2 regions of the Metabacillus sp. cB07 genome follow, and region 1 is predicted to be linked to the other one. Evidence: riboswitches for the same ligand, from Rfam matches in the RefSeq annotation. Region 1 holds a riboswitch; the other holds the start of a gene.
What was found. Region 1 has a riboswitch for lysine ahead of JOJ89_RS17900 (Na+/H+ antiporter NhaC family protein). Riboswitches for the same ligand answer to the same signal wherever they lie in the genome.

Region 1 (5,438 bases):
AGACGGTCTTGAAGTGGGACAGATTGTTGAACCCGGGCAGCTCATCGGCTCTGTGGGAAGCTCAGGCTACGGCCCACCGGGCACATCCGGCAAGTTTCCCCCTCACCTGCACTACGGAATGTATAAGGACAATGGACGAACAGAATGGTCCTATGACCCTTTTCCGCAGCTTAAGGTTTGGGAACGTGCCGAGTACAGAAAGCGTAAATAAGAAACGGGCCAGCCCTTTTAAGGACTGGCCCGAACATTTTATGACTTTTTGGCCTTCACAACTGCATTTGCAATGCTTGCTGCAAGACCTCCCCAAATCACAACAATACCGACTACCATCATTGTAATAGCTCCACCACTCATCAGCGTGATACCTCCTTATCAGCCGGCAATTCAATTGTATCCTTCTTCCATGAAATAAAGGAGAACAGAATGCCGACGATTAATGCGCCCGCTGCAACGAGCCAGCCTGAGTAAAGCAGGAATTCTCCTGAGTAAGATCCTCCGCCGTAAGGCTCAGCTCTAAGTTTATCAATCATCATGTAGCCAAGGATGATTGGAGTGATGACACCCAGACAGATCTTCCACCAAGAACCTAATTGAATGTCGGAAATCTGATTTGCATGAGTTTGAAGATTTGTTGCCTGTTTAAGGATCCAGATGACAACAACTACTTCTACAAGTCCTGCAAGAGCCACACCAAAGCTGTTGATAAACTCATCTGCTACATCAAGGAAGTTGATGCCGCCTCTTGTTGCGAACAGAAGAGAGATAATAGCTGAAACTCCGCCTCCGAACAGCACGGCTTTCGTACGGGAAACATTGAATTTATCCTGTACACCCGCAACAAATGTCTCAACAATCGAAATGAGAGATGTAAGTCCGGCAAGCGTCAGGGATGCGAAGAATAAGAATCCGAAAAGCTGGTTAAATGCCGGGAATTCATTAATAATCTGCGGGAATACGATAAATGCAAGACCGATTCCTTTAGAAACGACTTCACTTACCGGAACGCCCTGCTGCATAGCCATAAAACCAAGTGCACTGAAAACCCCGATTCCTGCAAGAAGCTCAAATGCAGAGTTTCCGAAACCCGTAATGAACGCATTGTTTGTAATATCCGATTTTTTAGGCAGATAGCTTGAGTACGTAACCATAATGGCAAATGCAATCGATAAACTGAAGAAGATCTGCCCGTAAGCAGCAACCCACACCTTGCCGTTTGCAATCATGCTCCAGTCAGGTTTGAAAAATGCCTCAAGACCTAGTGCAGCACCTTCAAGTGTTAATGCCCGGATAACAATAATTAAGAATAAGACCACTAAAGTCGGAATGAAAATTTTGTTTGCAAGCTCAATCCCTTTTTTAACTCCGGCAAATAAAACACCAAGTGTAACCACCCATACAATCAGGAGCGGAATGAGAACTCCAGGTGCAAATCCGCCAAGTTCGCCAGGCGCTGCAGCTTGAAGGTAATCATTGAAGAGGAACGTTTGAGTGTCTTTTCCCCAGCTTAAATTTAATGAAAAACCGCTGTATGATATTGCCCATGCGATAATGACAGAATAATAAGTAGAAATGACAAATGCTATTCCAACCTGCCACCATCCGAGCCATTCAAACTTCTTGCTTAACCGTGCATACGTTAAAGGTGCAGAACCGCGGTACTTGTGACCTAGAGTAAATTCCATTACAAGCAGGGGAATACCTGCTGTCAGCAATGCGAAAAGGTACGGGATGAAAAACGATCCTCCGCCGTTTTCGTACGCCACTCCAGGAAAACGCCAGATGTTTCCAAGTCCGATTGCCGATCCGACAGCCGCTAAAATAAAGCCTGCCCTTGTTCCCCACTGTGGACGATTATCCATTTGTGTAAAGCCCCCTTTAGCCTTTTCTTCCGAATTTGGAAGAATTATAATTTTTAATATTTTCTGATATTTCAATATAACTATACATAGTATAATCGGACATTATGCCTAAGTCAAAATGATTTTTGAAATTTATTATAGTAAAATGATAAATCTGTCATATTTTCTCGCAAAAAAAAGACAGAGTCCGCGTGAACTCTGCTTTTTTCTTATTTGTTAAACAGCTGTTGCCTTTTTCTTGAAAATAAGGATAAAGACAATTAAAAGCACAATTACTGTCAAAAGTCCCAGAATCATACTTCCGGAAAGTCCAAGAACTAAATATCCAAGAGCTGCCATGATTCCTCCTGACACTGCATATGGAAGCTGCGTCACCACATGGTCGATGTGATGGCTTCCCGCTCCAGTAGAGGATAGAATCGTCGTATCTGAAATAGGAGAACAGTGATCTCCGAGTACAGCTCCTGCAAGGACAGCCGCCATTGCCGGAAGAAGCATCGAAATATCAGTTGCAGCCGTTATTTCGCCTGCTATTGGAAGCATGATGCCGAATGTTCCCCATGACGTTCCTGTAGCAAACGCCATAAAACCTGCAAGAACGAACAGAATGACAGGCAGGAAGGCTGTATTCATGTTTGACTGCTCTACTAGCCCTGCAAGGTATTCTCCTGTTTTCAGCTGGCCGATCAAATCAACGATCATCCAGGCAAGCGTCAGAATATAAATGGCCGGAAGCATTGATTTAATGCCCTCAAGGAAAGCTTTTGGCAAGTAGGCAGAAGAGATGCCTTTGCCTAAATATAAACCAAGTGTAACCACGAGACCGATAAGTCCTCCAATGACAAGCGACTTCGCCACATCCGTGTATTCAAACATTGTAAGAAGCGTCACTTTAACGCCATCTTCTGCTAGAACGCCTTCATACCCGGTCCAGAGCATGGCGCCTACTGTTCCAATAATCAGGGCAATAATCGGCCAGACAAGATTTCCGATCGAGCCTTTATCACTGACCGGCAGATCTTCCTTAATATCTCCGAGCGGCTCTTTTTCAGGATCAAACAATACGCCTTCTTTCATAGCCCGCTCTTCATGAAACTTCATGCTGCCGAGATTGATGTTGAAGTAGGCCGTTGCAAAAACTAGAGCCAGTGCAGCGAACACATAGTAATTCATAGGAACCATCGTCATAAAAGCAGACAACGGGGTATATTCAGAAACACTGTGGGTTGCAAGAATGGTCCCGATCATGGCAATGATATACGCTCCCCAGCTTGAAACCGGAGAAACAACACACACTGGCGCAGAGGTTGAATCAATAATATAGGCAAGCTTGGCTCTTGAAACTTTCTGCCGGTCTGTAATCGGACGGCTGACCTGACCTACAGCCAGTGCGTTGAAATAATCGTCGATAAAAATCATAATGCCCAGAAGTGCAGCGGTAAACTGAGCACCAGCCCGTGTTTTAACACGCTTTTGAGCCCATTCGCCAAACGCCCTGCTTCCGCCTGAAATGGAAATCAGCGCAGTCACAACGCCAAGGATAAGCAGGAAAAGAAGAATGAACACATTCCACGTATTGAGCTCTCCGTCTGCAATAAAGATGGCTTTAAAAGCTCCCCAGATTTTCGAAAGGGTTTCTCCAATGGAAAAGTTTGTGAGAATAAGTGCGGCGGAAAGGATTCCGACTCCTAGTGAAAGAAGGACTTTCCTTGTAAGTATGACCATCAGAATGGCGATGATCGGGGGAAGAATTGAATAAATAGTGCCTGACATGGTAAAACCTCCTGGAATTAGTAATGGGGCTACCGGCACGATGCAAGGATAAAAAAGTGCAAATAAAAAAGAGTACGATAGAAAATAACTATCATTACTCTTTTTAGGTAATGTTATGTTATCCTCCACGATCAGTAGCCCACCATTGCAGATATCCCTGCAATGACAGTGTTACCCTTATTCAAGGTAACCCCAGCTGTGCAGATGTTGACGCATGCTGCATAACTTCGGCAAAAAAGCCTTTTGTATAGTGATCTCAGTTGTCATCCTCACACTATCTACTCTTCTTTTTCGCGCCTCTACCTCATCATGAGACAAGGTGAAGTATTCAATTTGTATGCTGATTTAACGGACATATTTCTTTAGCCCCAAAAAGCAGCTCATTAACTAGTTGGATTATATCAATAATCTCCTAATCTATCAACAGCAACTTACCTTCCAGTTGATTCCACGGGAACTTCAAGCGCAGGAGGTGAGCTTCCTCCGCCCCCGTTGTAATAGCTTGGCACTTGCCCCTGAACAGCTTTAATCGCAATCGGGATGTTGTTTCTTACTGTAGCAGTTCGTGTGGAGAACGGAATGACCACCTCGACATTCACTTCAATTTCAACTGCTATTTCAATCAGCGCATTGTTAATTCCATACTGCTGAATCGTTTCCTTCACATCAGTCTGCACCTCACCGACAACGTAAAAACGGACGGGCACTTTCGGACCGAGGTTTCCAATCAGTGCATTATTCGTTGCCTGGCCAAGCGGAATCGAGTAGATGATTCCCTCGCCCTGTTTATCTTTCGTAAGATGCTCGCCCTCCGGCAGTTCAAGCGCGTCAATATTACCTTTGGAAGCTTCTCTTAAATTCGCCTGAATCTTGTCGGTTGTCTTGGCAAGCACGCTTCTGACAAATTTGGCGTTAAAATCGATTGTCGTCACATTCCCTTTTTCATCCGTATCAACGACAAACATTTCATCCACATCTACATCTTCTTTAATGTCCTTGTTAATCGCATTCTGGATAACAAGTGTCGCAATCCGTTTTGTTTCGGTTTCAGCCACCGTCATTAATGTCGGTTCAATTCCCTTATTAACAATCCACAGCCCCGCAGCTGTAGATAAGATAAAAAAGACGAGTGAAAGCAGGAATACATATCTGAAAGGAAGCGGCCCTTTTTTATGAGGACGGCTGCGGAATCTGGCCAAAAATAAATCCCCCCTTTACAAGCTATATTTATGCATGTAAGGAGGGATGTACGCTATTTTTTTGAAGTTATCTATTAAAACGATGCTGTTATAAAGTTCGTCTCAGAGCATTCTAAGCAGGGCATCTCTTCCGCTCATTCCTACGTGAATTCCGCGGTTTTCGGCTTCAAAGGTGATGGATTCAAGCGGAGCATCAAGAAGCTGTTCGATCGTCCGGACGCCGACTGCTCTGCCTGCAATAATTCCCCGCTCTTTCAATTTTTCATTCAGCAGCGCTACATCGAGTGCTCCGCACATAATGTACCCTTTGTCGCTTGTAACAGCCATGAAATTTGTTTTAGGCAAAGCAACCGTTATAGCTGTAAATTGATGACTTCCAATCATAATAGGTGTCATGGATACCATCGTTCTTTCACACTCCCTTCCTTCTGTAATTTATGAAGGCAGGAGGCATTGAGTGTGAAAACTAGGCATTCTTGTACGAATGTCCCTGTTTCAGCTTCCAGGCAAGGACATCACGCAGCATTTCAGGCATATAATAGGTTTTCTTTTCAGCATGGTAAATGGAAGGGTACAGCACGCCCAAAGTGAACATATCGACTGTCGC
Region 2 (5,438 bases), 450 kb from region 1:
CCAAGGAATTCCCAGCCCTCGTACTTTGTAACAAGACCTGCCACTTCATAGCGGCGGACCTGCTCATCAAGCGCATACAGAAGCTGCTGACCTGTTGTTGCACCGGCAAATGCCGTGCGGTGATGCTGCGTTCCTCCAAAACGGCGGAAGTCAAGAAGCCCTTCCGGTGTACGGTTGAACATGACACCCATGCGGTCAAGCAAGTGAATGATTGACGGAGCTGCCTCGCACATCGCTTTTACAGGAGGCTGGTTGGCAAGGAAATCCCCGCCGTAAACTGTATCATCAAAATGCTCCCAAGGAGAATCGCCTTCTCCTTTTGTATTTACAGCGCCGTTGATTCCGCCTTGTGCACAAACGGAATGAGAGCGCTTAACTGGTACTAACGAAAATAAATCTACATGAACGCCGGATTCTGCTGCTTTGATGGTTGCCATCAGGCCTGCCAAACCGCCTCCGACGACAATAATTCTACCTTTACTCATCTGGCCCACTCCCTTTGATTCTAGTACTCATCAAACAAATGCAAAAATAGTGCTGACTCCAACGTAGGACAGTGCAAGGAAAAGTGCGATTGTCACGTAAGTGGAGATCAATTGTGATCTAGGAGTGACTGTAATTCCCCAGCTCACAGCAAATGACCACAGGCCGTTTGCAAAGTGGAAGATTGTTGATACTACACCAACTACGTAAAAAACAATCATGAATGGATTGCTGAAAATAGAGGCCATCATATCAAAATTCACTTCTGCTCCAAAGGCAGCTGCAATTCTTGTTTCCCACACGTGCCATGAAACGAAAATCAGTGTAATAACACCTGAGATTCTCTGAAGCATGAACATCCAGTTGCGGAAGTATCCGAACTTGCTGACGTTGTTTTTCGCTGTAAACGCAATGTAAATTCCGTAGATTGCATGGTATAAAAGCGGGAGGAATATAATAAATGTCTCCAGAACAATTCTAAACGGCAAGCTTTCCATAAAATGTGCAGCATTGTTAAATGCTTCTTCTCCTCTTGTTGCAAAGTTATTTACAACAAGATGCTGAATTAAGAAGACGCCAACCGGAATCACTCCAAGCAAGGAATGAAGTCTTCGGTTCAAATACTCTCTGTTTCCAGCCATCTCAACATAACCCCCTAGTAATCTTAAAATCTTTTTTTTAATGTTTCTCCTATTCCCCGGCAATCTTTTAAAAAAATAAACATTGTATGATAAAATGTGACAAATTTATTGTACTCCTCACGCGGTACAGCGTCAAGAAAACGTGTTCATAAATTTTAATTTTGTGACAAATCTCTTTTTCAAACAATTTTTATTTTCTTAAAATACTAATCTGGCGCTGATCGGTCAGATAATTTACTTTTATTGCATGTGCCTCATGCCGCATCTTGATATATAATAAAAATCAGAAAGAGGGGAAGAATGTGAAAAAAACGAAAGAACAAATTGACACGGCACAGCTCAGAGATATGCAGGTGCCTGCGTTTGCATATGAACTCCTTAGAGAAGTGCTTATTCCTGACATTTTGGGGAACGAGTCCGCTTCCATGATGTACTGGGCAGGCAAGAGCCTTGCGCGGAAGTATCCGGCAGAATCCATCGACGAGCTGATCGCTTTCTTTTCGCTCGCAGGCTTTGGAAACCTTTCACTTGTACATAAGAAAAAAGACGAAATGGAATTTCAGCTGCAAAGCGAACTGATCCAGGCAAGATTTAAAACGATGAAAGAACCTTCGTTCCAGCTTGAAGCAGGTTTCATCGCCCAGCAGGTGCAGCGCATGAACAAGCAGATCACCGAAACATATGAGCATGTTAAAAAACGTGCGGACAAAGTTCACTTTACTGTGAAATGGGACTACAAAGACATGGAGTTTGAAAACGAATAAAGGACGGGTACTCATGATACCCGCCCTTTTTTTATTTTCATCAAAGCTCTCAGTTGGCGCCAAGGACGCCTGCCGGCTGCTCTGAAAGTTCAAATGCGTCGTGCAGCGCTTCTACCGCTTTCACCATATCAGCATGGCCGACTACCGTTGAAACTTTTATTTCTGACGTGCTGACCATTTTCACCTCAATCTGTTCCTTCGCAAGAACATGGAACATTTCCGCGGCAACTCCCGGGTTTGAGACCATTCCGGATCCTACGATCGAGACTTTGGCCAGGCCGTTTTCAAATTCGATCCGTTCAAATCCGAGTTCCTCCTTATACGTTTCAAGAACGTGCACGGTCTCTTCGACCTCACCTGTTTTAACAGAGAATGAAAGAGAAGCAATCTGTGCGTTTGCTGTACTTTGAATAATAATATCCACATTGATTCCGTGGCTTGCGAGTGTTTTGAAAATGGTGGAAAGAGCCATCAATCCGTTTTGCAGCCCGCAAACCGTCACTTTTGACACCTGATCTTCAAATGCAATGCCTCTTACAATTAAATTCTGTTCCATATCTGTTTCCTCCTCAATAAGCGTGCCCCGTTCGGCTTCTGTGCTGGATCTGACTTCAAGCGGTACTCCGTAATTTTTGGCAAATTCAACTGCACGCGGATGCAGGACACCCGCTCCCAGGTTAGCGAGCTCAAGCATTTCATCATAGGAAATTCCCTCAAGCTTTCTTGCCCCTTTTACAAAGCGCGGATCGGTTGTGTAAACACCCGTCACATCTGTATAAATATCGCATTTGTCCGCTTTCAGCGCCGCTGCTAAGGCAACTGCTGTTGTATCGGATCCTCCGCGTCCAAGAGTCGTAATCTCGCTGCCGTCTGCAAAGCCCTGAAATCCGGCAACAACGACGATTTTCCCTTCAGAAAGCCGTTTTTCTATTTTCTCTGTATCAATTCCGGAAATTCTCGCATTTCCATGGACGTGCTCTGTGCTGATGCCGGCCTGCCAGCCTGTATAGGAAACAGCGTCATAGCCTTTCGCCTGCAAAGCCATTGTCAGTAGAGAGATGGTCACTTGCTCTCCTGTTGAAAGCAGCATGTCCATTTCGCGCTTGCTTGGTTTTTGTGTGATTTCAGCTGCAAGTGATACTAAATGATCCGTTGTTTTCCCCATTGCCGATACAACGACAACAACACTGTTGCCCTTTTGGCTTTCTTCAGCTGCACGGTTGGCAGCATTCATGATTTTCTCCGGAGAACCAACTGATGTGCCCCCAAATTTTTGTACAATTAAACCCATATCGCCTCTCGCCTTTCAAGTCTTATTTGATCGTCAGCAAGTAAAAGGGAGAATCCCGGAAAACGCAAAAAAAGCAATGAGATTCTCTATCTCATTGCTTGCATAAACGAATAATGGAACTTCATTCATACAATGAGATAGCGCTCCAAGAAAAACATCTTCTTGACAATCCTGCGTCTCTTAAACGCAAAACCAGCAAAGAGAAGAAATGGCTCTTTCTTTGCTTCGGCGGCGCTCCCCTTTCACGCGTCTTCAAAGGAATCCATTTTCCTCTGACGCGCTACTCTTGAAGTCCGCACCTCTACCGTCATTTAACGAACTAAACGATCTGATTTATGAAATTAGTTAAAATTTTAGCAAACCTTACTGCTTAAAGCAAGAACATTTTATGCTTCTTCTTTTTCCTGCAGTTTTTCATAGATTAATTCTGCGGTATTTGAAGGCATGCCTGCAGCGATAATGTCCTCAATACTTGCCTCTTTCATTTTTTTCACAGACCCGAAATGTTTCAGCAGGACCTTCCTGCGCTTTTCGCCAACGCCGGGTATGTCATCCAGAATCGATTGAAAAGCGGTCTTTCCGCGCGTCTGCCTGTGGAAAGTAATCGCAAACCGGTGAACCTCATCCTGAATGCGCTGGAGGAGATAGAACTCCTGGCTGTTTCGTTCAAGCTCCACAATTTCAGGCGGACTGCCGACCATGAGGTTGGATGTTCTATGTTTGTCGTCCTTTACAAGGCCTGCTACAGGTATGGTCAAGCCAAGCTCATTTTCAAGCACATCCTGAGCTGCTGCAAGGTGGCCTTTTCCCCCGTCAATAATAATCAAGTCAGGAAGCGGTAGTTCTTCTTTCAGGACGCGCGTATATCGTCTGCGGACAACTTCCCGCATCGACTCATAATCATCAGGGCCTTTAACGGTTTTAATTTTATACTTTCTGTATTCCTTTTTAGCAGGCTTCCCGTCAATGAAAACGATCATGGCCGATACCGGATCTGTACCCTGAATGTTTGAATTATCAAAGGCTTCAATTCTTGCAGGCGTATAAATACCCATTTTTTCACCCAGCTGGTCGATCGCTTTTATCGTTCGTTCTTCATCGCGCTCAATCAGCGAGAATTTTTCTTTAAGGGCAATTTTCGCATTTTCATGTGCAAGCAGAACGAGATCCTTTTTCTTTCCCCGCTGAGGCTGCGTCGCAGTGACTCCGAGAAGCTCAGCAGCCATCTCCCGGTCAACGCTGTCCGGAAGCAGTATTTCTTTAGGAAGAATGTGATTGCTCTTTGAGTAAAACTGGCCGAGGAAGGTTAAAAACTCTTCTTCCGGTTCCTGATAAAGCGGGAACATGGCAATATCCCGTTCAATCAGCTTGCCCTGTCTTACAAAAAACACCTGAACGCACATCCACCCCTTGTCGTACGAATAACCGAACACATCGCGGTCGACAAAGTCATTCATCGTCATCTTTTGCTTTTCCATCGTGGCGTCAATATGGGCAATCTGGTCCCGGAATTCCTTCGCACGTTCAAAGTCAAGGTTCTCAGATGCAGCCAGCATTTTCTTTGAGAGTTCCTCTTTAATCTGCTTAAATCCGCCTTTAAGAAAGCGCGTCATTTCGTCCACCATCTGCCTGTTCTGTTCCTGGGTCACATTGTAGACGCAGGGTGCAAGGCATTGTCCCATGTGGTAGTAAAGGCATACACGATCAGGGAGTGTGGAGCATTTTCTTAGAGGATAGAGGCGGTCAAGCAGCTTTTTCGTTTCCCTTGCTGCCTGCACGTTTGGATAGGGACCGAAGTATTTTCCTTTATCCTTCTTTACATTTCTGGTAACGATCAGCCGCGGATGTCTTTCACCGGTGATTTTGATAAACGGATAAATTTTGTCATCCTTCAGCATGATATTGTATTTTGGATCATGCTTTTTTATCAGATTCAGCTCTAAGATTAGCGCTTCTATATTTGAAGAGGTTACAATGTATTCAAAATCCCTGATTTCACTCACAAGCCGCTGCGTTTTCCCGTCATGCGAGCCTGTAAAATAAGAACGGACACGATTCTTCAGCACTTTTGCTTTTCCGACATATATAACGGTGCCGAAACGGTCCTTCATCAAATAGCAGCCCGGCTGATCCGGCAAAACGGCCAGCTTTTCTTTTATCAATTGCTCCATTGCGGACACTCCATTAATAAGGTTTATTCCAATATTGTACCATTTTCCTGTCTGTGAGTCGTGCGGAGATATGCATGCTAATTTGCAG

Region 2: it holds a riboswitch for lysine, as region 1 does, so the genes downstream of both, JOJ89_RS15660 (aspartate kinase) here and JOJ89_RS17900 (Na+/H+ antiporter NhaC family protein) in region 1, are expected to answer to the same signal.

What each region holds. Positions count from the first base shown of each region.
Region 1 is NZ_CP069296.1:3,487,162-3,492,599, forward strand. Features, by position in the region: gene JOJ89_RS17885 (M23 family metallopeptidase) at 1-211, shown strand, start outside; gene JOJ89_RS17890 (methionine/alanine import family NSS transporter small subunit) at 250-354, opposite strand; gene JOJ89_RS17895 (sodium-dependent transporter) at 354-1,859, opposite strand; gene JOJ89_RS17900 (Na+/H+ antiporter NhaC family protein) at 2,076-3,632, opposite strand; lysine riboswitch at 3,760-3,942, opposite strand; gene yunB (sporulation protein YunB) at 4,064-4,831, opposite strand; gene JOJ89_RS17910 (YunC family protein) at 4,934-5,236, opposite strand; gene JOJ89_RS17915 (bifunctional metallophosphatase/5'-nucleotidase) at 5,298-5,438, opposite strand, start outside.
Region 2 is NZ_CP069296.1:3,039,116-3,044,553, forward strand. Features, by position in the region: gene sdhA (succinate dehydrogenase flavoprotein subunit) at 1-485, opposite strand, end outside; gene JOJ89_RS15650 (succinate dehydrogenase cytochrome b558 subunit) at 516-1,124, opposite strand; gene JOJ89_RS15655 (YslB family protein) at 1,472-1,888, shown strand; gene JOJ89_RS15660 (aspartate kinase) at 1,938-3,179, opposite strand; lysine riboswitch at 3,310-3,491, opposite strand; gene uvrC (excinuclease ABC subunit UvrC) at 3,566-5,350, opposite strand.